Regions from separate parts of the Thalassospira lucentensis genome, predicted to be linked through region 1. Evidence: riboswitches for the same ligand, from Rfam matches in the RefSeq annotation. Region 1 holds a riboswitch; each other region holds the start of a gene.
The links. Region 1 has a riboswitch for cobalamin ahead of cobU (bifunctional adenosylcobinamide kinase/adenosylcobinamide-phosphate guanylyltransferase). Riboswitches for the same ligand answer to the same signal wherever they lie in the genome.

Region 1 (7,133 bases):
GAGACATGCCCGATCATGCAATGATCAAGCGCATCGCTGCGGATGGCGGCAAGGGTTGCCGCAGCGGCACAGGATACATAACCATCAAGAAGAACCGGCACCCGCTGATAACGAGCAGCAAGAATGGCACCGGCCATCGCCGCGATTTCACGACCGCCAACACAGCGCAGAACATCAAGTGCATCATGCATCTGATTTTTGTGCAGGATGATGGCGTCACCTACCACGCGTGTTTTGCGTTCAAGCGTTTCATCGTCAATGCCGGTACCGCGTCCAGTCCAGTCGGCGGCTGCACCGCCAAACAGTGCGTGGGCAATAGCCGCTGCCGAGGTGGTATTGCCGATTCCCATTTCACCGGGCACAAAAAGGTCGAGCCCCTTTTCGATTGCACTCATGCCAAAGGCCATTGCTTCGGCACAGCCTTCGTCATCCATGGCGGGTTCTTGTGAGAAATCGTTGGTTGGAATTTCAAGTGCGACTTCCATCACGCGCAATTCGGCATCTACTGTTTTGCAGATCTGGTTGATCGCCGCACCGCCATTGATGAAGTTTTCCACCATCTGCTGGTTGACCTCGACCGGGAAGGCAGACACGCCCTGGGCGCAGACACCGTGACTTCCGGCAAAGACCGTGACACGCGGGCGTGACATGTTCGGGCGTGAATTTCCCTGCCACCCGGCCAGCCAAAGGCTGATATCTTCCATGCGCCCAAGTGCGCCTGCGGGTTTGGTCAGTTCGGGCTCGCGCGCGCTGACGGCGGCCTGTGCCTCGGTATCGACACCGGGCAATTCGGCCATCAGGGTGCGGATTTCATCAAGGCTTTGCGGGGGATGCTTGGGGTCGAACATGGAAAATCTCCGGCTGGCGGACGAGGATGCAAAGCGTCTTCTGCTTGGCTTCTGTCGCGCCCATGATTAGTCTGATTGCGTGCAAAATGCCAGTTCGAATATGGGAAATCACCCGTGACAAATGATCATAATCAAGCCGGAATGAAATCGCAAAGCCCTGATGACGAGGGCATTGCCAGCAAGGTTGAGCACGACGAAGACATTTCGTCGCCAAAGGGACCGGTTGCCGATTTCTGGCGGGCGCTGGCCCTTTTGAGCCGTGTTCCGGTTTCCGCAACATGTGACTTTCGCCCGGTTGCGATCGCGCGGTCGGTCTGGTGCTGGCCATTGGTGGGACTGTTTATTGCAGGTATCGCGATCATCCCGGCATATCTGACCGAAGTTCTCACCGGAAATGGCATGATTGCGGCCATTGTCGCGACGCTGGCACTGATCCTGTTAACCGGGGCGATGCATGAAGATGGTATTGCCGACTGCGCAGATGGATTTGGTGGCGGGCAGGACAAGTTGCGTAAACTTGAAATCATGCGTGACAGTCGCATCGGCACATATGGTGTTGTTGCACTTGTTTTATGCCTTGCGATGCGTGTTGCGGTTCTGGCGGCTGCGGGTGAAAGCGGCAGCATGGCCGCCATTCTGATTGTGATGGCGACACTATCGCGTGCGGCGATGCCGATTGTGACCTATGTTTTTGATCCGGCGCGTGAAGACGGGCTTGGCAAGGGAGCCGGACGTCCCGACATCAGAATGGTCGCGGCAGGAATTGCCGTTGCCTTGATGTTGGTGGTGATTGTTGCAGGCGCATTGACCGCATTCATGTGTTTGGTTGCCATGATGGTCGGGGCATCTATCGTCGGTTGGATCGCCCGGCATCAGATTGGTGGCCATACCGGTGATGTGCTGGGTATGACGCAAATCATTTCCGAGCTATTTGTCGGCATTGCATTTATCGCAGTGCTGCAGGTCACTTGGTGATAAGATCATAAAAATACCGCCGCGCAAATTGACCGGCATTTCATGGATTACATTTTTCCTTGGGGGAAGAATGCAGAAGGTAGTGACGACGCGGTGGTGGCTTGTTCGCCATGCGCCGGTGACAAATCCGGAACGGCTTGTTTATGGTCGAAGTGACATGCCGGTTAATCTGTCGGATGAAAAAGCGTTGCGGGCCTTGGCGCGTCAACTGCCTCGCGAGGCGATCTGGGTTACCAGTCATTTGTCGCGAACGCTTGATACCGCGTTAAAACTCCTGGAACTGATGGATGAAAACATACTGCCGACCCGTGAGACCGGGTTTGCCGAGCAGCATTTCGGTACGTGGGAAAAGAAGCACTGGAATGACCTTCCCAAGGGGGAAACCACACGTTTCTGGACGGATTTTGCCAGACAGCATCCCCCGAATGGAGAAAGTTTCGGGGATGTTGTCGAACGCGTCGGGCCGTTGTTTGACCGGCTGACGCGCTATTGGGCAGGGAAAGATATTGTCGCGGTTATTCATGGGGGAACGGTACGCGCGGCTTTGGCAAGCGCCCTTGGTCTACCACTTGAGGCGGCGTTGTCGTTTCATGTCGATACACTCGGTTTGACGCGGATCGAACATATTGCCGGTGTCGATCAGCCTGGCTGGCGGGTAACCGGTGTGAATTTGCGCTTTTAGACGATCTGGCGATTTTGGATGAAAAGAACCCCGCGCGAAAATCAGGCAGGGTATCTGTTTCAGGCTGATTTTCGCTGTTCGGTTTCACGCGCGCCAGAAAGGGCGTATTCCGACAAAAAGCGATCTACCATATCGGCAGTGACATCGTATCTGCCACAGATTGATGCGACGTCTTCGAGATAGGCTTCGTAGTAGGGAATAGGGCGGCTGCGCGATTTGCCGCGAAGCTCGTTGATTTCACTGAAATCGGACGCGAATTCCGGTGCCTCTATCACCTGAATAATCGTGTCGTCGATGATGGCCGCTGGTTTGCCCTTGTATTTCTTGCCACAGGCTGAAAGCATTTTGCTGGCGGTTGGGATGGATATCCCCGGCTGACCCAGAAGCTGTGACATTTGATCCTCGTCGAAATCGTCATTTTCGAACAGTTCCACGAGTTTGGTCAGGTCACGGACCAGAAGCGAAAGCGCATTTACGCGAATGCCACGCGCATGCGACCAGATAATGGTCGCGACAACACCACAGGTCGGACGGCTGGCATAAATGTTTCGAACATCACGACGCGCCAATGATATTTCACCATTCACGGCATGATGTTGCAGGAATTCGGGAAAGGATTGATCGTTATAGTTCAATCTATCAAGCAGCCCGCGCCACATGTCTTCGCGTGATACGGTTTGCCAGGTTGTTGATTTCAGCTTCCGAATTCGTTGAATTTGTTCATGAATTGCCATTTGATCAGCAAATTTCCAATTAACCCCAAGAGTTGGCCCGAAACCTTTTGCAGTTCCGGCATCCGGACTTTGTTTGTTTTGTAATGTCCGGCGATCACGCTGGCGGCTTTTGGCAGCTCTGATTCCAACGTGATAAAATTATGTTCTCCTAAAGAATAACCGCTCACAAGCAGTCAATTCTTACAAATACTGACCTTATGGCTAGGTCGGAGTTTGGGCTTTGGTCATAGGGGTAAAGCTGCTAGGTTCGGCGCTGCCGTTTGGTGATGGGAAACCGGTGTGATGCCGGTGCTGCCCCCGCAACTGTAACGGGTTGGGTGACCCGGGTGATGTGATGTCACCAGCCACCGGTAACGTTGATGCGTAGCCAACATGCCGGGAAGGCGGATTGCTTTCATGCCCGCAGCCAGGAAACCAGCCATCGGTATCCCTGTTCGCAAGGATATGGGGTGACGCAATCGGGCCTCGGTGGGAGGTCAAAGCGAAGGAAAACGGGTATGACCCAGAATATGGCTGAAAACAGCCAGCTTGCCGGGATCCATCTGATCCTTGGCGGTGCCAGATCGGGCAAAAGCCGGTTTGCCGAAAACCGGATCAACCATGCAGGCGGCGGTATTTATATCGCGACCGGTCGTGCGTGGGACGACGAAATGGCAAACCGTATCGAACTTCACAAATCATCGCGCGGCGAGATGTGGCAAACGATCGAGGAACCGCTTGATCTTTGCACGGTCCTGTCTGCCTGCAGTAGTGATGGCAGCAAACCGGTATTGGTCGATTGCCTGACGCTTTGGCTGACCAATCTGATGCTGGAAGATCGCGATATCGAGGCCGAATTTGACCGATTATGCGACATCCTTCCCGGGCTGGACATTCCGGTTCTTCTGGTGTCGAACGAGGTCGGCTTCGGGATTGTGCCGGAAAATACCATGGCGCGCAGCTTTCGGGATCACGCAGGACGATTGCATCAGCGAATTGCCGAACTTGCCGATCAGGTGACGCTTGTGGTTGCCGGCATTCCGATGGCAGTTAAATAGAACAGAATTTATGGATTTAAGGACAATTGAACATGGCACAGCTTGGAAAAATCCCGGCAACAGTGATCACCGGTTTTCTTGGTGCAGGCAAAACCACGATGATCCGCAATATGCTGGAAAATGCCGGGGGTAAGCGGATTGCGCTGATCATCAACGAGTTTGGTGATCTGGGTGTCGACCGCGAGGTTATTAATGGATGTGGCATATCGGGTTGTGCCGAGGATGATGTTGTCGAACTGGCAAACGGGTGCATCTGCTGCACGGTGGCCGATGATTTCCTGCCAACCATCAAGGGCCTGATTGATCGTGATACACCGCCAGATCATATCGTGATCGAAACATCCGGGCTGGCATTGCCAAAACCGTTGGTCAAGGCGTTTAACTGGCCGGAAATCCGGTCGCGCGTCACGGTGGATGGTGTTGTTGCCGTTCTGGATGGGGCGGCGTTGCGTGACGGGCTGTTTGCCCATGATCATCACGCGGTTCAGGCGCAGCGCGAAGCGGACGACAATCTGGATCACGAAAGCCCGCTTGAGGAGCTGTTTGAAGAACAGCTCCATTGTGCGGATATGGTGGTTCTGAACAAAACCGATCTGCTGAGCGAGGCCGAAATTGCCAAGGTCGAGGCAGATGTCCGGGCCGAGCTGAAACGTCCGTCCGTCAAGATTATCGCAACCGCGCACTCAAAGGTCGAAAATGCTGTGTTGCTGGGCCTTGGTGCGGCAGCCGAGGACGACCTTGATAGCCGTCCGTCGCATCATGACGATGGTCACGAACATGACCATGATGATTTTGAAAGCTTTGTCGTGTCGCTTGATAATGTTGAGGATGCCGCAGCGCTTGAGAAGCGTTTGATTGACGTTGTGCGTCAGTTTGATGTGCTGCGGATCAAGGGGTTCCTTGATATTCCCGGCAAACCGATGCGCCAGGTCGTTCAGGGGGTTGGTGAACGGTTCCAGCGTTATTTCGACCGCCCGTGGGCGGCAACCGAGAAACGCCGGTCGGAACTGGTGGTGATTGGCCTGCATGGTCTGGATCGCAATGCTATCGAAGCGGCAATCAAGGCGTCCTGATTAGCGGCGCAGTCATGTTTGATGCTGAGATCATCCGGCTGCGCATGTGCAGGCCGGGTGATATCAGGGTCTTGATATCCGAGAAAAGAAACGGAAGTTCCCGATGCATTTACTTGCCGCCCAGCCGGGACTGGTCACCGATGGAAGCGAGGCCGTCGATTTGGGGCAAAGCCCGGGCGATGTCGTTATCCTGTCGGCGGCAGAGTCCGAGCTTGCCTGTCTCGCGGGTGCGCAGGCACGGCTGGATGCGGCGTTTGGCAAGGATGTCCCTTCCCTGCGATTGGCGAGCCTTTTGCAGCTGGGGCACAATATGTCGGTCGATCTTTATGTCGACGACGTTCTGGCAGAGGCCAAATTCATCATCGTGCGTATTCTGGGCGGGCGAGGATATTGGGAATACGGAATCGAACAGCTGGTCGAACTGGCCCGTCGCAACGATGTGCCGCTGGTACTGTTGCCCGGTGACGATCAACCCGATGCGGAACTTCTGTCCTTATCGACGGTTAAGGGCAGCACATATCAGAAAATCTGGCGTTACCTGATCGAAGGTGGGCCGGAAAATGCCGAACATTTACTTCGTCTTATATATGAAAAGTTAAACCCATCTGTCAGCTGGAACTGGAAACCGGCGGCACCCTTGGTCAAGGCCGGGTTGTACTGGCCGGGAAAAGTAACGGCAAATCTTGAAGAAATCGAACAAATTTGGAAACAAAATCAACCTATTGTTCCAATAATCTTCTACCGTGCGTTAATTCAGGCCGGTAATCTGGACGTAATTGATGCACTGGTTGAAGAACTTCAGACTAATAAACTAAACCCGTTGCCAATTTTTGTTGCCAGCCTGAAAGATCCGGTTGCTGCTGCCTTGGTCGAAGAATGGCTGGGGGCAACCAAAGCAGACCTGATCCTTAATACCACCGGTTTTTCCCTTGCGGTGCCGGGTATCGAACGCCAGAGCGGACCATTTGACGGCGTAGACGCACCGGTTTTTCAGGTTGTGTTGTCAGGCGGCGGTGAGGCGTCCTGGCGTGATGGTGTCAACGGGCTTGCGGCGCGCGATATTGCGATGAATGTCGCATTGCCGGAAGTAGATGGGCGTATCCTGTCGCGTGCAGTGTCATTCAAGGGATCGGCGGGCAAGGATGCCCTGACACAGATTGATCTGGTCAAATATATCCCGGTACGCGATCGTGTCGCCTTTGTAGCCGAACTTTCGGTCAATTGGGTCAAATTGCGCAAGACGGACGCCCCGCTGCGCAAAGTCGCGATGATCATGGCCAATTACCCCAACAAGGATGCGCGGCTTGGTAATGGTGTGGGGCTTGATACACCGGCCGGGATGATTGAAACCCTGCGTGCGATGAAGGATGCCGGGTACAGGATTGATGACCTGCCGGAAAATGGTGATGCACTGATTGCGGCGGTCAAGGCCGGGCCGACCAATGATTTCAAGTCGCTGGCTAATCGGACTGTTCGGGTGGTGATCCCGGTTGCCGATTATAAGGCGGCATTTTCCGTCCTGCCAGCGCGCATTCGCCAGCAGGTGACAGATGCCTGGGGTGATCCGGAAGGCGATCCGTTTTATCTGCCGGATCGGGCGGCGATTGCCCTTTCGATCCTGCCGATGGGCAATGTGATGGTCGGGTTGCAACCGGCACGCGGATACAATATTGATCCGCTTGAAAGCTATCACTCGCCCGATCTGGTGCCGCCCCATAACTATTTCGCGTTTTACATTTGGCTGCGTCATCATTTTGGGGCGCATGCGATCATTCATTTTGGTA
Region 2 (7,133 bases), 950 kb from region 1:
GCACCCTGAAACAGAAAACGCCCGGTCGGGGAAACCGGGCGTTTCGGCCCATCCGGAAGGGAGACTAACCGGATGGAAACAGGGTCGGACGGCCAATTTTTTGGGAGGCTGGCCGTTTGGCATATGCCCTTACGAGAGGGGGCTCGTTGGGGGCGTGGGCGACCCTGCATTGGTGGCGCGAGGGGACGCGTCTTGTTTGGTCTTCTATTCGTCTCAGGCCGGGGCCGGATCGGTTGTGCCTAGTGACTTGAGCCGCTTGGCATGGCGGCGTTTCGAATAGGTGATCTGCATGATACCCAGCATCACCAGAAGGGCCGAAATCCAGAAAACACTGTCATGTGTCGGCGCCGGTGTCAGGTCAAACCGTGCGGCAAGCATTTCGAGCCCCAGCAGGATAAAGGGCAGGATACTTGTCGCCAGGATGTATTTCTCCATCCCGGCTGTCTTGATCGACCGCAATGTCAGGACCATAGCAGGGCCGCGCAACAGCGTTCCAAGGATCAGACCGGCCAATATGGTCTCGATCCCGAAGAACCCGTCAAGCGAGGTGTAGGGGATCGGAACCGGGCTGATTGCGCCGATCAGCGGTGGGAAGATCAGAAACACCGAGGCGGTAATCAGCAGCAAAACCCCGGTAAAGCGCAAATGCGACCATGCATCCCTGATCTGGTTATCGGGGTGTTTTTCCGCCAGAACCGATGATGAAATCGCCGTAACCTCGGATGCCAGCATCAGCCACACCGCCGGATTGGCAAAGCCATCGGGCAGATGCCAGGCAAGGAAGCCAGCCCCGGTAAGCAGGATTGCATGGCCGAACCATTCCGATTTGCCCGGTGCGCGGCCAAGGATAAAGGCCGCGGCAAGGGCTGCCATCGGCATGCCGGTTTGCGATAAGATCCCGCTTTCAGGCGCACTGATATAAACCAGTGCCGCGGTCCAACTGACTCCGGTCAGGACGCGCAAAATTCCATAGGCCCAGTTGATCCGCAACGTGAATTGTCGCCACGGAATGGTCCGACCAGGGGCAAGCAACACCAGCGCCAGCCCGCCAAAAACCAGCTGCCAGCAGGTCATGGCATAGACATCGACATCAAACGCCGTCAATGCGATCCGGTTGCACACCAGAAGCATCGCCCAGACGACAGTCGTGCTGACAAGCAGGATCAGAACCGGCATATGAAAAAACTTTAAAAGTTATGAACAATGATAGTCTCATGGATTCAGGAATGAATAGCCATGCCCGATATTTAAGGGGTGCTATTCATATTTGTATCGCTGGGCAGGCTGCCGCCAACCATGCGGACTTCCACAGGCGGCGGCGTTAACTCGTGACACCAGGCCGTATGATCAGCTAAAAATCAGCGACTGATGCGCTCCCACCCCGGCCAGAACACCTGCTGCGGATGCCAGCGTCGCATTATGCCGTGCGGTGGCAGCATCGCCTGCGGCAAAGACGCCTGGGATACTGGTTTCCTGTGATGCATCGACTTTGATGAATGGTCCGGCAATTCCTTCTTCGAACGCGCAGCCGAGCATTTCGGAAAGTGGATTGGTCATGGAAACGGTTGGTCCGGCAAACAATGCCTGAATGGGCATGCTGCGCCCGTCAGCCAGTTTAACGGCCTCAAGGTCGGGGGCTGCGCCGATCAGTTCGACAATCGGGCTTTGTTCAATCGTGATCCCGCGCGCGTCCATCTGGGCACGGATTTCGGGTTCCGGTTCGTATTTCCCCTGCGTGAAAAAGGTCGTGGGACCCCAGTCGGGGATCATCATGGCCTGATGGTTGGACATCGGCCCGGTTGCTAGCACGCCCAGGGCGCGGTCGCGCACTTCATAGCCATGGCAATAGGGACAATGCAGCACCGTTTTGCCCCAGCGCGGCATCAGGCCGGGGATATCGGGCAGGGTATCGACGACCCCGGTGGCAAGGATCAGGCGCCGGGCCTGAAAGCGGCGGCCGTCATCAAGCGACACTTTGAAACGGTTGTTGTCTTCGTTCCCGGTTCCGGCGGCATCCGGTTCCAGTCGGCTCGCCGCTTTTGCCATACCGTGCACAATGCTGACGGTGGGGTAGGCCCTGATCTGGCCAATCGCAAGTCGCGAAATTTCATCCGGGCTTTTGCCATCAAGACCGAAAAATCCGTGTGAGGCCGCAGCAAACCGGTTGCGCGGTAGTCCTGCATCAATGATGCATATCTGCTTTCGGGCGCGCGCCAGTTGCATCGCGGCGGACAGGCCTGCGAAACCGGCACCAATGATGATCACGTCATAAAGTTTTTCGGAATCAGGCATCGAAACCGGTTGGGTTGCGGACGGGGTGGGGATGGCGTCAGACATGATCGGAACTCCTGTGATATCTCAAAATCAATCATGTAACTTTATAAGTATCGTAAATTTCTGGAGTCAAGCATCTTGAAACTTTTGGTGTTGCGAATATGCGCCAAAGCCCGATAGTCTGGGATATGATGAATGCCAGCCCCAAGGAAACCGTTGATGCGCCGTGACAGCCGCCTTTCCCGCATGTTGCATGTCCTGATCCACATGGACCGGTTTGGCGGGGCGATGACATCCGATATGATTGCCCGGATGCTTGACACCAATCCGGTGGTGGTTCGCCGAACGATGGCAGGGCTGCGCGATGCCGGTTATGTGCGATCCGAAAAGGGGCATGGTGGCGGATGGGTGATCATTCGTCCGCTATCGGAAATCACGTTTCTTGATATCCATAACGCGCTTGGCAATCCGTCGATCTTTGCCATGGGGGTTGCGGTCGAACATCCCGAATGTCTGGTCGAACAGGCGGTGAATGCCGCCCTTGGCAGTTCGTTTGACGCGGCCGAGCAACTTCTGCTTGAACGGTTCGCATCGGTCACGCTGGCGGATCTTGCTTCCGATGTCGATCAACGCTGGCCGACTGAACCCGATGGTAAATGGACCGGACCGGGCAGCATTTTCGAACATCTGCCCAAGTCCAAAGATTCCGAATAGTCATACTTTACAGGTGCTTGCGGTTTTATGGAGGTACCCGTGCAACCATGACTTGCGGTGCGGGTAGTGATCCAATAATGAATAGCGATAGGGTTGTTTGATGATCCGTTATTCAATCCTGTATCGCGCCCCACCATCAGCCGAGGCCCCGATGACGACCAAAAAACCCGATTGGGATCATATTCGCGTGTTTCTGGCGCTTGCGCGTACCGGCAGTCTCAGGGCGGCCTCGCAGGAGCTTGGCGTCAGCCAGCCGACATTGGGGCGACATTTATCCGCTCTTGAAGACGTTGTCGGTGTCGTGCTGTTTGATCGCCTGCCCGAGGGATTGCGCATGACAGAGGCCGGGCGCGATTTGCGCCCGCGCGCCGAGGCGATGGAAGAAGCCGCCTTTGCCTTTCACCGGCAGGGTGACGCGATATCGGGTATTCGAGACCGGCAGGTCCGCCTGACCGCCAGTGCATGGTCGGCACTGTTTCTTGCTGGTCAGATCAATAGCAAACCCGACGGTCTTTACCTTGAAATCCGGCAATCCGACGATACGCAGTTGCTGACCAAACGCGAGGCGGATTTTGCCGTCCGGCATGGTCTGCCCCTGACCGGGGATTTTATCACCAAGCGGCTTGGGACGATTTCCTGTGCGATCTATGCGACCGAGAGATTGGCGTATGATATGCGTGGTATGGGGCCGGATCGGGTGTTTTCTGATGCGCCGTGGATCTGTTTTTCCGAGGAATTTGACCTTTATGAAAGCCAGCGCTGGTTGCTGGCCCATATTGACGGTAACAAGCCGCTGTTTCGCGCAGGCAATACCGCGATGCTGCAAAATGCGTTGCGCACCGGGATCGGGGCCGGGATTTTGCCATGCTTCCTGGGGGACCGCGATCCTGCATTGGCCCGGGTTTCGCGCCCGATCGAGACGCTGGATTCCGATATCTGGCTGATTGTTCATCGAGATCTGCGGGCGGCCGAAGGTATCAAGCAGGCGACCAACTGGGTTGCTGATATTTATAAACGCCGGGTGATGCAGTTATCAGGTGCACGGGCCTCTGGCGGTGAGGGAATGGAACTGAAATAGGCAAAAGAAATGCCGCCCGGGTTGTGTCGGGCGGCAGGTTCGCAAAGGGCGTGTCGGGGTTCGCGCCTTTGCGGGTACTTTCTGCTTTTCCACACCCCTGTGGGATCAGTTTGCGACCATTGCGGCCGGTTTGGGTGTGGTTTTACTGCTGACCGGCAGGATCGGGTATTCCACGCGCGGTGCTTCCCCGGTCAGGGTCATGAGGAAGGCGGTAATCGCCTTGATCTGACTGTCATCAAGTTCGGCACCAAGCTGGCTGGAACTCATGATCGCGACGGCCTGTTCCAGATTCCAGACCTTGCCAGAATGGAAATAGGGTGCGGTCAGTTCGATATTGCGAAGCGGTCCGGCGCGGAACACATAGTCATCCGTTGCCGTCTGGGTTACGGCAAAGCGGCCCTTGTCATCGGGCGGCAGGATTTCTGCACCCGGCTGTTCGACAACACCGAACGGATAATAACCGGTGCCACCGACATTCACCCCGTTATGGCAGGATGCACAACCGGTATCGATGAACAGTTCAAGCCCGGCCATTTCTGTTTTGGTCAGGATGGCATCGTTGCCTTCCAGAAACTGGTCAAACCGTGATGCTGGGGTAATCAGGGTTGCTTCAAACGCCTCGATTGCTCTGGCCATGTTATCAAACGTTACCGGATCTGCTTCCCCCGGGAAGGCGTGGGCGAATTTCTGTACGTAATCGCCCATGCTTTTCAGCACTTCGACAACACGTTCGGGGGTGCTGGCCATTTCGACCCCGGCCTGAACCGGGCCTTTGGCTTGTGCTTTGAGATCCTCGGCGCGGCCATCCCAGAACTGCGCTTCGTTGAACACCGCATTTAGCACGGTCGGGGCGTTACGGGGTCCTTTCTGCCAGCCGTGGCCGATGGATGTTTCAAGATTGTCATCCCCACCCATGCCCAGATTGTGGCAGGTATTACACGAAATCAGCGCACTGGATGACAGGCGCGGATCAAAAAACAGCATCTTGCCCAGTTCGACTTTTTCACGGGTAACGGCATTGCCCGAAACGGCCGGTACCATTGACGGAATGACTTCGAAATGTTCAAGGGCGGCTTCGCGCAGATCGGCAGGCGATGGCGTTTCTGCTGCAAGAACGCTCCCGACGATCCCCAGCATGGCAGTAACCGAAACAAGGCAGCCCGCTAAACCACGATATGATTTCATTTGCTCTCTCCCAAATGATGGTGGTTCGGGAAGTAAAGCAGGAGGTATATGCAGCGACGCTGATATATATCAAAGCTCTAAAATAAACGTGATATCAGTATGTTGATTTGAATTTGGCTAATGAAAATGTGCAGTTTCATGGTGACGCATAGATTCAATATAAAGAAATCTTTATGTCTTTCTTGACAGGTTGGACGTTTATCTGCACTGTATGCCTGTCGATGGTTCTTCTGCCCGCCTGTCGGGTAGAAGCTAAGAGGGAATTCGGTGCGTTGCATGTCATATGCGGCAATGCCGAAGCTGCCCCCGCAACTGTAAGCGGCGAGCTTTTGTCCATTCATGGTCACTGAAACGTTCTGGTGTTTCGGGAAGGCCGGGCAAAGCACTGACCCGTGAGCCAGGAGACCTGCCGCGACTTCATATTACGTCCTCGGGCGGGGTGCCCCGGTGGAGTATTGTGCTCCCACCGGGTATTTTTGCCGGTTGGGCGCATGTGCTTTCGCCAGGCCTTTGCCCCCATTTATTGGGGTAAGCCTATGTCAAAGAAAACTTCCATTCCGGTTTCAACTCTTGGAACGCCTCGGATCGGTCCGCGGCGCGAGCTTAAATTCGCGCTTGAGGATTACTGGTCCGGCAAATCGGATTTTGTATCCTTGCAGGAAAAGGCATCTGCATTGCGCTGTGCCAACTGGGCGAGGCAAAGAAGCCTTGGCGTCGACAATGTGCCAAGCAACGATTTCTCTCTCTATGATCATGTACTCGATACCTGTGTCATGGTCGGTGCGATCCCCGAGATTTATGATTGGCAGGGCGGTCTGATTGAACCTGCGACCTATTTCGCCATGGCGCGTGGTGACACACAGGAAGAGAGCTGCTGTGGGAAAACCACACAAAAGGGCATTCCGGCACTGGAAATGACCAAGTGGTTTGATACCAACTACCATTACATGGTTCCCGAACTGTCTTCGGAGCAGCATTTTACACTGGCATCGACAAAAGCCGTTGACGAGTTCCGGGAGGCCAAGGCGCTTGGTTTCAAAACCCGCCCGGTTCTCCTTGGTCCGGTCACTTTTTTGAAACTCTCCAAAGGCACCGGAGCAGGGTTTGATCCGTTATCCCTTCTGGATCGATTGTTACCGGTTTACGGCGAAGTCCTGCGTCAGCTTCGCGACAGCGGTGCGGAATGGGTACAGGTTGATGAACCCTGTCTTGTGCTGGACCTGAGCGATGCGGATCGCGCGGCCCTTAAAAAGACCTATCAGGTTCTGGGCAAAGCAGTGCCGAACCTCAGACTGATGCTGACGACCTATTTCGGTGGGTTGGGTGACAACCTGCAAACTGCCCTGTCATTGCCGGTGGACGGGTTGCATGTCGATCTGGTGCGCGCGCCCGAACAGCTTGACGCGGTGATCGCCGGGGCAAACCCCGAGCAGGTCATTTCGCTTGGTGTGATCGACGGGCGTAATATATGGCGCGCCGATTTGCAGGCGATTTATGACCGGATCGCACCGGCTATTGCATCACGTGGTGCTGCACTTTTTGAAATTGCGCCATCCTGTTCGCTTCTGCATGTGCCGATCGATCTGGAACAGGAAAGCGATCTGGATGCTGATCTTAGAAGCTGGCTGGCTTTTGCTGTTCAGAAGATTGATGAACTGAAAATCCTGTCGCGTGCCCTTGGCGACGGCATTGGTTCGGTTGCGTCCGAATTCCGCGATGCATCGGCAGCCATTGCCGCACGTCGTAAATCGACCAAGGTTCATAACCGTCTGGTTACCGAACGCGCCCTTGCCGTGACGCATGATATGGCCAAACGTCAAAGCCCGTTTGATATACGCCGGGCTGCGCAACAGGAAAAACTCGGGCTGCCAGAATTCCCGAC
Region 3 (7,133 bases), 960 kb from region 1:
TACATGTTGAAAAGTTCGCCCTCATCAAGACCAAGGCTTTCAACGATATACTGGAAGGTATGGGTATGGACTGCTTCCTCGAATGCCTGACGCAAAAGATATTGGCGGCATTCCGGGTTGGTCAGGTGGCGATAGATCGCAAGTACGATATTATTCGCAACCAGACTTTCCGATGCGGCAAAGAAACCCAGGTTGCGTTTGAGCATCCTGCGTTCATCCTCGGTCAATCCGTCGCGCGATTTCCAGAGTGCTATATCAGCCTGCATGGAAACCTCGGTTGGCATCCAGTGATTGTTGCATCCCGCAAGGTACTTTTCCCACGCCCAGCCGTATTTCAGCGGCAAAAGCTGGTTCACATCCGCGCGCGAATTGATCATCGCCTTGTCACTGACCGTCACACGGGCGGCCCCGCGATCAATCGTGCCAAGACCGGTGGCATCCGGTGTTCCGGGATCATTGGATGCGGTTGTGTCCGTTGTATTGCTGTTGGTGGGGGCGTTACTTTCTACCCAGTCAAGCATGGTTCTCGTTCCCGATTTTAAGATTGTTTACACAGGGCCTATTGGCAGGCTTCGCATTCCGGATCATCGATCAGGCAGGCCTTTCCCCATGCCTGACCTTCGGCAATCGTGTCGGTTGCTGTGACTGGCAAGGCCGATGGTGAGGCCGTGATCACAGGTGCCGGTACCGGGCTGGCAGAAATCGGGGCGGATTGTCCGCTTGAGACGGCATTAAGTCTGCCGTCTGTGCCCTTCAATGTTGATTTCTCGACATGGGTGGCCGCACTGGATCGCAGGTAATAGGTGGTTTTAAGCCCGCGCAACCACGCCAGGCGATATAGGTCGTCCAGCTTCTTGCCCGACGGGTTGGCGATATAAAGGTTCAGCGACTGGGCCTGATCGAGCCATTTCTGACGGCGTGACGTCGCTTCGATCAACCATGCTGAATCCATTTCGAACGCTGTGGCATAAAGCTTTTTCAGATCATCGGGGATACGGTCGATCTGCCCCACGCTGCCATCATAGTATTTAAGGTCGGAAATCATGACCTCGTCCCAAATGCCGCGTGCCTTCAAATCACGGACAAGGGCGGCATTGACCACGGTAAAATCGCCCGACATGTTCGATTTGACAAACAGGTTGCGGTAAGCGGGTTCAATCGACTGGCTAACACCGCAAATGTTGGAAATCGTGGCTGTCGGGGCAATCGCCATGGTGTTCGAATTACGCATGCCGATGGTTTTGACCCGTTCACGCAAGCCATCCCAATCCAGTCGCGTGCTGCGATCAACATCAAACTCGTTGCGCGTTTCGGCCAGTAATTCAAGGGAATCAATAGGAAGAATGCCTTGCGACCACAGCGATCCGTCAAAGCTTTCATACCGGCCGCGTTCCGCTGCCAGATCGACAGAGGCGGCAATTGCGTGAAACGCAATGGCTTCCATGCTTTCATCGGCAAAGGCAATGGCCGCATCCGATGCATAAGGGATTTTCATCGCCTGCAATGCGTCCTGGAAACCCATCAGGCCAAGGCCGACCGGGCGATGACGCAGGTTGGAGTAACGTGCTTCGGGAATGGTATAGAAATTGATGTCGATGACGTTATCAAGCATACGCATCGCGGTTTTGACCGTTTTGGCGAGCTTGTCGTGATCAATGCCGTTCTCTGTGACATGGGCCGCCAGATTGATCGAACCTAGGTTACAGACCGCAATTTCGTCATGCGACGTATTCAGCGTAATTTCCGTGCACAGGTTGGATGAATGCACCACCCCGCGATGGCCTTGGGGGGATCGGATATTGCATGGGTCCTTGAAGGTGATCCAAGGGTGACCGGTTTCAAACAGCATGGTCAGCATGCGCCGCCAAAGGTCAATCGCCCGGACAGTTTTGAAATTGGTGATGTCGCCGCAGGCTGCTTTTTCTTCGTATGCCTCGTAGGCTGTCTTGAACGCCTTGCCGTAAAGGTCGTGCAGGTCAGGCGTATCGTCGGGTGAGAACAGAGTCCATGCTCCGTCATTGAACACCCGTTCCATGAATAGATCCGGCACCCAGTTGGCAGTGTTCATGTCATGCGTGCGACGGCGATCATCACCGGTATTTTTGCGAAGGTCGAGAAACTCCTCGATATCGATATGCCAGGTCTCCAGATAAGCACAGACCGCGCCTTTCCGCTTGCCGCCCTGATTGACCGCAATGGCGGTATCGTTGGCGACTTTCAGGAACGGCACCACGCCCTGGCTCTCGCCGTTGGTTCCCTTGATATGTGCCCCAAGGCCGCGAACCGGTGTCCAGTCATTGCCAAGACCGCCCGAATATTTCGCCAGCAACGCGTTGTCCTTCACCGACTTGAAAATGCCGTCAAGGTCGTCGGGCACGGTGGTCAGGAAGCAGGATGACAATTGCGGTCGCAGCGTGCCGGAATTAAACAATGTCGGGGTCGAGGCCATGAACACAAAGCTTGAAAGCTGATTGTAAAATTCGATCGCCTTGGCTTCGCGGTCGACTTCGCGGATCGCAAGGCCCATCGCAACCCGCATGAAAAAGGCCTGCGGCAATTCGAAACGGGTGCCCTTGATATGCAGGAAATAGCGGTCATAAAGTGTCTGCAATCCCAGATACTGGAAATTCAGGTCGCGTTCCGGTTTGATTGCGGCACTGATTTTTTTCAGATCGAACCTTGCCAGTTCCGGGTCGATCAGGTCGGCTTTAATCCCGGCCTTGAGGGCGACGGGGAAATAAGTCGCGTAACGATCCTTCATCTCGGCCTGTGTTGCCTGATCCGGGCGGCCGGTGATGAAACTGAGTGCCTCGAACCGCAACTTATCTAGCAACAGCCGTGCACTGACAAAGGCGTAATTCGGTTCGCGTTCGACAAAGGTACGTGCCGCCATGATCGGGGCTAGGGCCAGTTCCGCGGTTGAAACTCCGTCATACAGATTGCGTTTGGTCTCTTCGAAAACCGGATCGGGGGAAACACCGTCAAGGTTGCTGCATGCCTCGTCGATCACAGTTGCCAAACGGTCAAAGTCGAGCGGAACAATTGTGCCATCGGCCTGTTTGACATTTAGCTTGGGTTGGTCGGTTTTCTTCTTTTTCTTGCGGGAATCAAGTTTGGCGCGTTCGCGCGCGCGGTCTTCACGATACAGAACATAGGCGCGTGCGACCTTGTGATGCTCGCTGCGCATCAGAGCCAGTTCAACCTGATCCTGAATATCTTCGATCTGAAGTGTATGGCCGGGGACCGCACGGCGCAGAAGTACCGATGTAACCTGTTCTGTCATGGCATCGACAATGTCATGAACCCGGTGTGATCCGGATGCGGTTTCGCCTTCGGCCGCCAGAAACGCTTTTGTCAGGGCATTCTTGATTTTTGCCGGGTTGAAGTCGGTCACGGATCCGTTGCGTCGGATGACCTGATGGCCGCCCGATGAGGCATTTGCCTGTTTGGAGGCAGATTGGGAAACGACAGTATCGGAAGCGTTATGGCGCTCCGCTTCGAGAGTAAGAGACATCTTTAACCCCAAATAGTTGGGGGCAAAGGCCAAGCGGACGCATGCTGAAATCTGTGGCAAAAAAACTGCCGGGTCGCAAGCGTTCCACCGGGGCACCCCGCCCGAGAACGTAAAACATCAACCACGGCAGGTCTCCTGGCTTGCGGTTATGGCGCTGTCATCCGGCCTTCCCGAAGCGCAAAATCGCTTCAGTGACCATTTGTGGATGCCAGCTCACCGCTTACAGTTGCGGGGGCAGCTCCGGCATTGCCGCAGAAATCTGCGGCGCACCGTATTCCCTCTTAGCCTTCGAGAAGTCTCGAAGGACCATGATGTCTATATGTTGGGGGTAATTGGCGCTTGGCGTCAACATATATGTTTTGTTGACAGGGTCGGGAGGAATGCCCGATCAAGAATGAATCCTTGGCCAGACCGGGTTGTAACGCTGGCCAAGGACATTCAAAAGATCACAGAAGCTTTTCGCGCGGGTCGAATTTCGGGGCGGGTTCGGCTTCAAGCTGTTCGAAAACCTGATCAAGGGTTTCGGCAACCGTAAACAAGTTGCGGTTGCTCTCACGTGCAAAGCCGTCCTCGATGATGCCATCAATCATATCAAGGCATTTGTCCCAGTATCCCAGCGCATTGAGGAATACCAGCGGCTTGTCATGTATGCCAAGCTGGCGAAGGGTCAGTGCCTCGAACGCTTCGTCAAGGCTGCCAAGGCCGCCAGCAAGCGTGACAAAGGCGTCCGAACGCTTGAACATCTCGACCTTGCGCTCATACATCGATTTGCAGACGATCAGTTCGGTCAGGCCCTTATGACCGACTTCGATATCGTCAAGATGAGCGGGGATGATGCCGATGACCTTGCCGCCGTTTTTCATCACCGCGTCGGCAACCGCCCCCATGAGGCCGATGCGCCCGCCGCCATAAACCAGCGCAATACCGCGTTCGGCCATCATTTTGCCAAATGCAATCGCGTTTTCCATGTGCTGGGGGTTTTTGCCGTTCGAAGCGCCGCAAAAAACACAGATCGATTTTACTCTTGTCATGGCAACCTGCCTCTTTGTTGTTATCTCGCAGGTAACTTTCGCCCGGTCACGACGTATGCAACGCGCCGTACCGACCGGCGATGTGGCCCGTCTAGGGGGCAAGCATAGCCTATTGCGCCATTATCGGGTCAATAGTTTCCTTTGCGAAGATCCTGTGACAGCCCGTATTGATACCATGTGAACCCTGCCGCATTTTTGCCTTGGCAATCGGCATGATCGGGCGCGATAAGCCGGGGCGAATTTTTCGCCGATGGTTAACAGGTTCTGAACCTGATTGTGGGATGGATATCAGCGCCTGCGTGCTCAATGCCGTTCCCCTCGCAGGTTTGAAAACGAAACAACAAGAAGGCAGGATAGCCCAACGTGTTTGTCGACAGTCCCTTTTGGCTCGCCATTCTGGTGTCCGGTGTTATCGCAACGGTTTTGATGCTCGCCCTTTGGTTGGGGCTTGAGCGGGCAATGGCCCGGCGCATGGTACTCGCCGCTGTCATCCCGGCGGTAGCGGTGGCTGTTCCGGCGGCCATCGGTTTGCCGGAAACCGCGCGTGGCGGTGTGGGTGCCGCACTTCTTATGCTGGTGCTGGGCGGGGTTTGTGGCGCAATCCTTGATTTTGCACATCTGCGTGCGCGGCCTTGCGCGATTGTTGCGGCCATTCTGATGTTGCTGGGCGGTTGGCTGGTTCTGGCGGCTCCTGTTACCGGGCTTCTGTATCATCCAGGCGGGTTGGTGACGCTGGTATGGGGTGCCTATATCCTGATCGGGGCGTCCTTCCTGTGGGTCTCACGCCCGAATTTTGACGAGGACGAAGACCCGGGCACGACCAAGGGCAGGGGCAAAAAGAACGGCAAATCTGCAAAAACCGCCAAAACATCGACAAAATCCAATGTCACAAGCGACGAGGATGTCGCAAGACCGGCACCAGTTGCGACCTTTGTGGCACTTGCGGTCGGGCAGGGGATTATCGCCGCCCAGTTCGACCTGCGCGATCAGGTGGTTTTTCAGGCCGGTCTTTCGGTCGCCCTTATGGTGGCGCTGGTTTCCGAAAAGGCCGCCCCGCAATATCGTGCAGCGTTGTGGCTGGCGATCAGTACCGCGCTGATGGCAAGTGCATCGGGCGTGATGCTGGCAGCACCGGCGTCAGCATTTGCCATGGCGGTCCTGGTTCTGGTGGTGTTTGCCGGATCGGGTGCAGCGCGGATTGCAGCACTTTTGCCAGCCGATATCGGTGCGAATGCCGGGCCGGGCGGTGCGGTTCTGGCGATGCTGGTGCGGGTATCGGTTCTGGCATTGCCAGTGTTGGTGGCGGCACTTGTGGCCTATATCGGGGCGACAATGCAGTCAATTCCTTAAGGAATGCGGGACAAGGCTTGACCAAAAGCGCTGATTCTATTCATCTTTGCCTAACTGTTGCACTGTAATCTCGGTTTGTTACGTTATGGAAACTGTGTGCCGAAAGTAGTACAAGTTTCGAATTAACGCGTCGGGTGGGGCGTTTGGGGGACTTAATGACTGCCAGTTACAAGGTTTCGACGCCACCCGTAATAATCATAACCACCGTTCAAGGATATTACCGGTGAAAAGACCTTATATCCTCGTCATCATTGGCGTTTTGCTGATTGTTGCCGCGATCTCGTTGAATTACATGCTGACACAGTCGGTAGACGAAACCGATACGCCGGCACGAACAACAGCTCCGCCCGCCGTGACACCGGATGCCGGAAACACGCAGCAGGCCGCGCCGGAACAAACCGACGCAGCACCCGAAGTTCGTACGCCGAGCTTTGACGTCGTGCGCATCGGCCCGGATGGCAATGCCGTGATTGCTGGCCGCGCTGCCCCGAACAGTACCGTGCGTATCCGCGAGGGTGACGAAGTTATCGGACAGGCAACCGCCGATGAACGCGGTGAATGGGTGGTTTTGCCTGAGAAACCGCTGGCAAGCGGTGATCGGGAACTGTCACTTGAATCCGAAGACAGCACCGGTGAAATTCACAAGGGCGATGATAATGTCGTGGTTCTGATCCCGGAAAAACCGGCTGCCGGTGACACCGCAACTGCCGATCAGACATCGGGTGATGATGCCGCCAAAAACGATGATGCGGCAGAACAGCCGATCATTGCCATGCGCGTGCCCAAGGAAGGCGGCGCTGCCACCGTCCTGCAGGGACCGGCTCCCGAAGATATGAGCAAGGAAACCGCCCGCGAACTGGCCGAAGCCATGCCGCAGGGATCGGAAATGCCTGCCGCGACCGCCGAACAACCTGCAGCCGCCATGCCACGCCTGTCGATTGATGTTGTCGATTATGACGAAGAAGGTCGTGTTGCCATGTCTGGCAAGGCCGATGATGACACCAGCGTCCGTGTTTATCTTGATAATAAATTTGTCGGCAGTGCAACGACCGGGGAAGATGGCAACTGGGCTCTGACCATTGGTGAGCCGATCGAGCCGGGCCAGTATCAGTTACGCGCTGATCAGCTTGATCCGTCTGACAAGGTGACCGCACGCGTCGAATTGCCGTTTGAACGCGCCCGTCCAGATCAGATTCTGGAACCGGGTTCGCGTTATGTTGTGCAGCCGGGTAACAGCC
Region 4 (7,133 bases), 1.3 Mb from region 1:
TTTTCCGATCACCGGAAACAACAAACGGCGCGCCCAATGGACGCGCCGTTTTGTTTTGGGCTGTTCTAATAGCTCGGCCCATCCGAGCCGCAATCCCCTGTCGAATTGCATGCATTCGATAAAACCTGCTGAACACTGCGCTGCCAGTTAAAGGTCAGGCAGGAAGATAGCGACAGGGTCGCGACTATTACGGCGATAAGGGCAAGGTGGCGCATTCTGGCCCCCGTTTCCTTTGGATGGTTCAGGCCGGTATCAGACGACGACATTATACCAGAACCCGGTCGCAATGTCGTCGGCGCATGGTTTGCGCGGCGAGGCCCGCAATCAGATCTTTTTGACGAATTCGGATTTAAGCTTCATCGGGCCAAATCCGTCGATCTTGCAATCGATATTGTGGTCGCCTTCGACAAGGCGGATATTCTTGACCTTGGTGCCGACCTTAAGCGGTTGAGACGCACCCTTGACCTTCAGGTCCTTGATGATCGAAACCGTATCGCCATCGGCAAGGATATTGCCATTGGCATCCCTGTATTCGGTTTCGTCTCCGCCCGTTGCGGTTTGCTGCGACCATTCATGGGCGCATTCCGGGCAAATCAGCAATTCACCATCTTCGTAGGTATAGGGCGACTGGCATTTCGGGCAGGGGGGCAGCGTGCTCACGGCAAATCCTTGGGTAAAAGCTTGATAAAGACCCACCCGTTCCGGTTTGGCCGTCTATCTCGTAACGCCCGAATTCCCGATTGTCGAGAGGTTGCGCCGATATTTAAGTCCCAAATAATTGCGCGGCAAAGATCAGCATCGCAAACAGGCTGACAAAATAGGCAATGGATCGCACGCCATTGATGCCCGGAAGGCGCGTGATCCCGGCAAAATAAAACCCGGCATGGGCAAGGCGGGCGATGGTAAAGACAACCGCACAGGCCAGGGTGACAGTGTTTGAGATACCGATTGCGTGCGCGACCAGAACGATGATCGCAAACGGCACCAGATTTTCCAGATGGTTCTGATGGGCACGCAGGCCGCGCGCGGCCAGGCCCTGCCGTTCGGGCAGGTTGTCGCGATTGCCCATCAGGCGTTTGCCGCCGACCTGTCTGCCATAGGACCAGTTGTAAACCCAAGGAAACGCAAGGCAGAAAAGGGCATTGAGGACGAGAAGGGCAAGTTCGGTTGGCAAGGAAATACCTTTGAGTGATGGTGTTTCCCTGCCATACGCAGGAAGAAGGGAAAGCGATCACACTTTTGCGCAACGGAGTTTGCGCATTCAGCCAAAGGTGATCGCACTTAAAGTGATTATTCTTCGGCCGCCTTGCGAAGGGCCGGGAGCCCGACACCAGCCGTTTCAAACCCGCCATCGGCGGCGATCACCTGACCGGTAACGTAGCTCGCCTTGTCGGAGCACAGAAACGCAATCACTTCGGCGATCTCGCGTTCGCTGCCATACCGGCCAAGGGGCATGGCATCAAGATAGGCCGATATGATTTCCGGCGAATGCACGGCCATGGCAAGCTTGGTTTTCACCGGGCCAGGGCAGACGCAATTGGCCCGGACACCAAAATCACCAAGCTCGATCGCCTGCTGTTTGGTCATGTGAATGACGGCCGCCTTCGATGTGCCATAGGCCACCCGAAGGGTCGACGCCCGAAGCCCGGAAATCGAGCCGATATTGACAATTGCACCCTTGGTCTGCTTGAGCGCCGGAATGGCCGCCTGCGAAACAAGAAAGGTCCCGTCAAGGTTGGTTTCCATGATCCGGCGCCACGCGCTGAAATCGGTTTCATGGATCGGCAGGAAATCGGCAACCCCGGCATTGTTGACAACCGCATCGATCTGTCCGAACTCGGTCAGGACCTCGTCGATCATCAGATCGACCTGTTCAGGGATCGATACGTCATATTCAAATGCCTTGGCATTCGCGATATCGCGACATGCGTTGCGAAGTTCCGCGCTGTCGCGATCAATCATCGCAACCTGCCAGCCCAGTTCAATAAAAAGATGGGTTGTTGCAAGTCCGATGCCGCGTGCGGCACCTGTTACGAGGGCAACCTTGTTTTCCATTCACGTCTTCCCTGATAACAGCCGTTAAACAGGCTGCTTTGTTTCTTATGAAGGACGGCCCCGTTTTAACCGGGCCGTCATGATCACAGGAGCTTACAGGTCGTCGGCAACGAATTCCAGAAGATCACCGGGTTGGCAATCAAGTTCCCGGCAAATTGCGGCAAGTGTTTCAAACCGCACACCGCGCACCTTGCCTGATTTCAGAAGCGACAGGTTCTGTTCGCTTACCCCGATCCGGCTGGCAAGGTCCTTGGACTTCATCTTTCGCAGGGCAAGCATCACGTCAAGCCGGACAATGATCGCCATCAGACGAAGCTCCTGTTCTCGTCCTCGATCCGGGTGGCTTCTCCCAATACCCACGCAATCACCAAAAGCAACCCGCCCAGAAACAGAGTGCTGGCCTCGGCATCGCTGAGCCCGATAGACAGCATCCTTTCGCCTTCGGGACGCGTTATGGTTGCCAGTACGGATGTCAGTGCACCTGAAAGCGGCTTGATCAGGGTTTGCGCCATAAGGGCCACGGAAAATGCTTTCAGATGGGCAATCGGGGCAGGCTGGAAAATATGGTTTTCGGCAAAGGACAGGAACATCTTGCGCAACCGCCAAAGCCCATAGGCCATAACAAGTGTCGGCAGCATCATCGATGCCATCACGGCATATTTCTGCCAGCCGGAAAGGGCGCGCAGTTCTTCAAGGCTGATGGTCATCTGGCTGGCGCTGGTATCAATCCAGCCATCCACATGCCAGATCAGCGGCACGAGGCAGATTTCAAAAACAACAGCGATAAGGCATACCCAGCCAAGAATGCGGCTGACAGTGCGGACATTTTTCAGGGTGTCGGACATGATGGGGCTCCATCCGGAAGCATTCGGGTGACGTTTAAATAACGAATCGAATTTATTAATTAAAATAAAACATGAATTTTTTATCGAAATGAGTCAATCCGGATTTTTGCCGGTAATCGGGATCTGGGCGGCAGGCGGGCGATGCCCGGCCAAAATCCAGACAAAAAAACAGCCGGGGCGGTTGAAACACCCGGCTGTAGAAGGATGGCGGGGAGGGGAGGAAAACCCGCCAGGGAAGAGAGGGAGACGAAAAAGTCTGGCTGCTTCCAGCGCGGCGTCGTTAATGCCGTTCGGAAGAGATCATTGCATCCCAAGCTTCCTGCAAACGTTGCTTTGCTTCACGGAAACGCTGCAGGGATTCTTGCGGGATATCACCGCTATGATCTTTTATCTCGCTCCAGGCGGCATCCATGTCATCCCACGCCTGAACAACCTCACTTGGAAGTTTTTCAAGGCCGCTTTCGGATTCCCTGCAATGTGCAGCAAGACCGAACTCCCAATCCTTGAATTCCTGATGGAGCTTGGCGTGCTCCGGAATGGGGCGGGCTGTCATGGGAGCCTCCTTTTGCTTTTCCAGACAGGTTCAATCTGGCGTGTAATCGTGTCATCGATTTGCAATGAAAAGGCGATTTTGGGGCATTTTAACCACAAGGCATAAAATCCCGGGCTTACTTGCCCGTCATGTCGTTCCACGCCTTTTCAAGCTTTGCGGTTGCCTTGTGGAACTGCTCTGCAGTGGTATTGCTTGCCGCATCACCTTCGGCCTTAAGCTTTTCCCATGCCTCGTTCATCTCGTTATATGGGCCGGTAATCTCTTTGGGCAGATTTCCGACCTGCATGTCGTTTTTCGCGCAGTAACCGGCCACATTCCGTTCCCAACTGTCACGGGACTGGCGCAGATTGAAAATGTCGAGTGCTGTTTGCTCTTGCATCGGTGCGTCTCCTTGCTCTGGTTGGCACTTTCGATGGTGGGTCATACCTGTAACGTTCCCTGCGGGGCGGAGTTCCATGCGCGCAAACATCAAGTCCCCTTGCCAAGTGAAGCTGGGCATGGAAAATAGGGGGATGTCACAAAGCAAAACCAAATCCCGCAAGGTCGAAATTGCCTCGGCGCGTCCCGTGATCGCCGGGGCTGAAAACGGCAACGACTGTCAGGAATGCGATACCGCCGCACGTCTTGGCCTTTCCACCGAACAGGGCGAAGCCGTAACGCGTGATGCGTCGCGTGCGACCGGGCATAACCTGTCGCTGCCCGATATCGAGGCGGCGGCAAAAATCTTTGCGCTTCTGGGGGATGCCGGGCGGCTGCAGCTTGTTCTGCGTTGCATGGAAAAACCGCAAACCGTCGGCGAACTGGCCGAGGCATCGGGCATGTCGCAATCCCTGACCAGCCATCACCTGCGTCAGTTGCGCGATCAGCGCATTTTGGCATCGGAACGAAACGGGCGTCATATCTTCTATCAGATTGATGACGAACATATTTCCCGTGTTGTTCGTGATGTCTTTGCCCATGTGACCCACGACTGAAATACGTCTTTTGCGTTGTCGTGAAATTGCCACATTCGACGAATGAACCCGCGTCGCGTCCGGTTTTCACATTGCGCTTGCGGGGAATTACCGTCATAAACGAACTGCTTGGTTTTTACCTGTCTGCTCGGGGCAGGTAAACGAAGAGGGAATTTGGAAGACCGTTTATTTTGGGCGGTCAAAGCCAAAGCCGCCCCCGCGACTGTATGCGGAAAGTGCCCGCCATCACGCCACTTGCGAAAGCAGGGAAGGTCGGCGACGCATGATGACCCGCAAGCCAGGAGACCTGCCAGGCATGGACCCGAACCGACTGTCGGGTGTGACAGCATAGGAGAAGTTTATGACCACGCAGACCGCGGCATTTGCCGCTTCAAAAAAATCGGTTCTTCTGCCGATCATCGTTTGTGCCGTTTTTGGCCTCGCGATCATCTTTGTGACCGGCCATGTTCAGGCTGAATTGTTGCACGATGCGGCACATGATGTGCGCCATGCAACCGGCTTTCCGTGTCACTGAGCCATGATGTCACGCATTTTCACCAGCGCATTGTTCGCTGGTGCTGCAGCAGGTCTTATTGCGGCCCTGCTTCAGCTTTATTTTGTGCAACCGGTTCTGTTGCATGCGGAGCTTTATGAAACCGGCGAGCTGGTTCATTTCGGTGGTGCTGCGGTTAGTGCACATCAGGATGTCGGCGGCATTGATCATGTCCGCGACGGGTTAAGCGTCCTGTTCACCATGCTGGTCTATACCGGATATGCGCTTATTCTGGTTGCGGCCATGGCGCTGGCTGAAAGCCGCGGTCACGAGGTCGCTGGTCGTCAGGGTATTATCTGGGGCATTGCCGGGTTCTTTATCGTTCATTTTGCACCGGGCTTTACCCTTGCACCTGAAGTACCCGGTGTTGCAGCCGCAGACGTTTATGCACGGCAAGTCTGGTGGTTTGCCACCGTCGGGACGGCGGCAATTGCCGTCTGGCTGATTGCATTTGGTCGCAATTGGGTTTCATGGGGGATTGCCGCAGTTCTGCTGCTTGCCCCCCACGTCATCGGCGCGCCGGAGCCTGATACCTTTACCGGACCGGTACCGACTGAAATCGGGGCGCTTTTTGCTGCCCGTGCATTTGGTGTCGGTCTTGCTGCCTGGGTGCTGGTTGGCCTGTTTGCCGGATATTTCTGGCAACGCGAAGGACAACGGGCCGCACAGGCGCAGACCGCCTGATCGCGGTCAAAGTACGATCCTTTTCGGGCGTGCCAGGGGCGCGCCCGATTTATTTTCAGGGTTTTCACGAGGAATAAAATGTCACGTTCACTTGCCCTTTTCGGGATTGGGCTGGTTTTCGGCGGGGGGATCGGTTTTCTGGTGGCGGCTGGTAACGGCATCACCCTTGACGGGCACGATCACGGTGATCCGATGGCGCATGGCGTTGCCGGACATGGTACCGCACACGGTGAAATGAAGATGGGGGCGGCACATGCCAGTCACGACGCCATTATTTCATTACCTGCGGGCACTGATGCACCACGTCTTGATGTCGCGATGATACCGGACCCGGTCAGTGGCTGGAACCTGCATCTAATGGTGCAGAATTTCCGGTTTGCCCCCGAACATGCCAGCAGCACGCATGTCCTGGGAGAAGGCCATGCCCATGTCTATGTTAACGGCACCAAGATTGCCCGCCTGTATGGCCCGTGGTTCCATATCACAGAGCTTCCGGCGGGCGATAACGAGGTCACGGTAACGCTGACGGCCAATGATCACAGCCAGCTTGCCGTCGGCGATAAGCCGCTGCGTCAGACAATGACTGTTTCGGTGGCACCTTAATCAAAGGGCCGGAATTCTGGCCTTAAGGCAAAAACGAAGACGCCCGCAGCCGCGTGCGTCTTCGATCCATCCATCCGGGGCGTTCAGATATTCCCGGCAGGTGGCAATGATATCGTCAATGTCGTGACGCGCCGATAATCCGGCAAAAAGATAACTTGCCCGCCCGGTTCCCTGAAGTGCAACCGATGTCGGGTCGCTGCATGATCCCATGCAGTCAACCTGTGTGACTTCAAACGTTTCGGGCAATTCCGCCTGATCAAGTGCCGTGCCTAACTGCCGCGCAAAACCATCCGCATCGACAAAATCCACCTTTGAGGCCGGATCAGCATCGGGTGCTGGCTGGCAGGTTTTGCAAATGACAATACGGGGCATCGGGCGGTCGGCCTTGGTTCTTAAATCGGGTGGTCACTATGGCTGCAGTGCTGGCGTAATTCATCAACTTTTTCGGGGCGTCGGGCATTGTGTGTGATAACATTCAAATCATGGTTTGAATGTTCTTGACTCCACAACATATGAATTGTTATTTGAATGTAATGCATGAATATAAATTTGAATGTTGGCGAGGTCCAGAATGTCCGTCATCGCAAAATGGGATCAGTTCCCGGCCATTGGAAATTGTGAAAGCTGCAAGTCATCGCTGATTGCGGCTCTGAACGACGCCGTACCGGGGCAAAGCTTTGTTGCTGCCGCCGATGGCCTGCACGCGCAATCTGAACTGAGTGGCAGGGAACAGGGCACGGTTGACGATGTGCTGGCCCGTCATCGCGACGGCATTTCGCATCGTCATTGGGCTGTATCGGGCATGGATTGCGGGTCCTGTGTGGCGAAAATTGAAACCGCGCTTTCCAAACGTGATGGCGTGCAATGTGTCGATGTGTCGATGATGC

Region 2: it holds a riboswitch for cobalamin, as region 1 does, so the genes downstream of both, metE (5-methyltetrahydropteroyltriglutamate--homocysteine S-methyltransferase) here and cobU (bifunctional adenosylcobinamide kinase/adenosylcobinamide-phosphate guanylyltransferase) in region 1, are expected to answer to the same signal.
Region 3: it holds a riboswitch for cobalamin, as region 1 does, so the genes downstream of both, R1T41_RS12775 (ribonucleoside-diphosphate reductase subunit alpha) here and cobU (bifunctional adenosylcobinamide kinase/adenosylcobinamide-phosphate guanylyltransferase) in region 1, are expected to answer to the same signal.
Region 4: it holds a riboswitch for cobalamin, as region 1 does, so the genes downstream of both, R1T41_RS14150 (CbtB domain-containing protein) here and cobU (bifunctional adenosylcobinamide kinase/adenosylcobinamide-phosphate guanylyltransferase) in region 1, are expected to answer to the same signal.

The regions. Positions count from the first base shown of each region.
Region 1 covers NZ_CP136684.1:1,669,539-1,676,671, forward strand. Annotated here, with positions in the region: gene cobT (nicotinate-nucleotide--dimethylbenzimidazole phosphoribosyltransferase) at 1-848, opposite strand, end outside; gene cobS (adenosylcobinamide-GDP ribazoletransferase) at 963-1,823, shown strand; gene R1T41_RS08315 (histidine phosphatase family protein) at 1,894-2,505, shown strand; gene R1T41_RS08320 (hypothetical protein) at 2,565-3,140, opposite strand; gene R1T41_RS08325 (hypothetical protein) at 3,200-3,406, opposite strand; cobalamin riboswitch at 3,466-3,677, shown strand; gene cobU (bifunctional adenosylcobinamide kinase/adenosylcobinamide-phosphate guanylyltransferase) at 3,737-4,276, shown strand; gene cobW (cobalamin biosynthesis protein CobW) at 4,309-5,349, shown strand; gene cobN (cobaltochelatase subunit CobN) at 5,453-7,133, shown strand, end outside.
Region 2 covers NZ_CP136684.1:2,624,461-2,631,593, forward strand. Annotated here, with positions in the region: gene R1T41_RS12735 (EamA family transporter) at 214-1,176, opposite strand; gene R1T41_RS12740 (NAD(P)/FAD-dependent oxidoreductase) at 1,348-2,337, opposite strand; gene R1T41_RS12745 (Rrf2 family transcriptional regulator) at 2,494-2,988, shown strand; gene R1T41_RS12750 (LysR family transcriptional regulator) at 3,089-4,066, shown strand; gene R1T41_RS12755 (cytochrome-c peroxidase) at 4,172-5,251, opposite strand; cobalamin riboswitch at 5,457-5,680, shown strand; gene metE (5-methyltetrahydropteroyltriglutamate--homocysteine S-methyltransferase) at 5,788-7,133, shown strand, end outside.
Region 3 covers NZ_CP136684.1:2,634,118-2,641,250, forward strand. Annotated here, with positions in the region: partial or broken gene R1T41_RS12770 (ribonucleotide-diphosphate reductase subunit beta) at 1-467, opposite strand, end outside; gene R1T41_RS12775 (ribonucleoside-diphosphate reductase subunit alpha) at 560-3,514, opposite strand; cobalamin riboswitch at 3,622-3,840, opposite strand; gene R1T41_RS12780 (TIGR00730 family Rossman fold protein) at 3,961-4,545, opposite strand; gene R1T41_RS12785 (hypothetical protein) at 4,909-5,895, shown strand; gene R1T41_RS12790 (Ig-like domain-containing protein) at 6,119-7,133, shown strand, end outside.
Region 4 covers NZ_CP136684.1:2,925,875-2,933,007, forward strand. Annotated here, with positions in the region: gene R1T41_RS14105 (hypothetical protein) at 66-266, opposite strand; gene R1T41_RS14110 (zinc ribbon domain-containing protein YjdM) at 325-660, opposite strand; gene R1T41_RS14115 (MAPEG family protein) at 764-1,174, opposite strand; gene R1T41_RS14120 (SDR family NAD(P)-dependent oxidoreductase) at 1,291-2,055, opposite strand; gene R1T41_RS14125 (helix-turn-helix domain-containing protein) at 2,149-2,361, opposite strand; gene R1T41_RS14130 (DUF2975 domain-containing protein) at 2,361-2,900, opposite strand; gene R1T41_RS14135 (hypothetical protein) at 3,181-3,453, opposite strand; gene R1T41_RS14140 (hypothetical protein) at 3,569-3,832, opposite strand; gene R1T41_RS14145 (ArsR/SmtB family transcription factor) at 3,966-4,427, shown strand; cobalamin riboswitch at 4,520-4,736, shown strand; gene R1T41_RS14150 (CbtB domain-containing protein) at 4,768-4,941, shown strand; gene R1T41_RS14155 (CbtA family protein) at 4,945-5,643, shown strand; gene R1T41_RS14160 (hypothetical protein) at 5,722-6,246, shown strand; gene R1T41_RS14165 (DUF1636 family protein) at 6,247-6,618, opposite strand; gene R1T41_RS14170 (heavy metal translocating P-type ATPase) at 6,818-7,133, shown strand, end outside.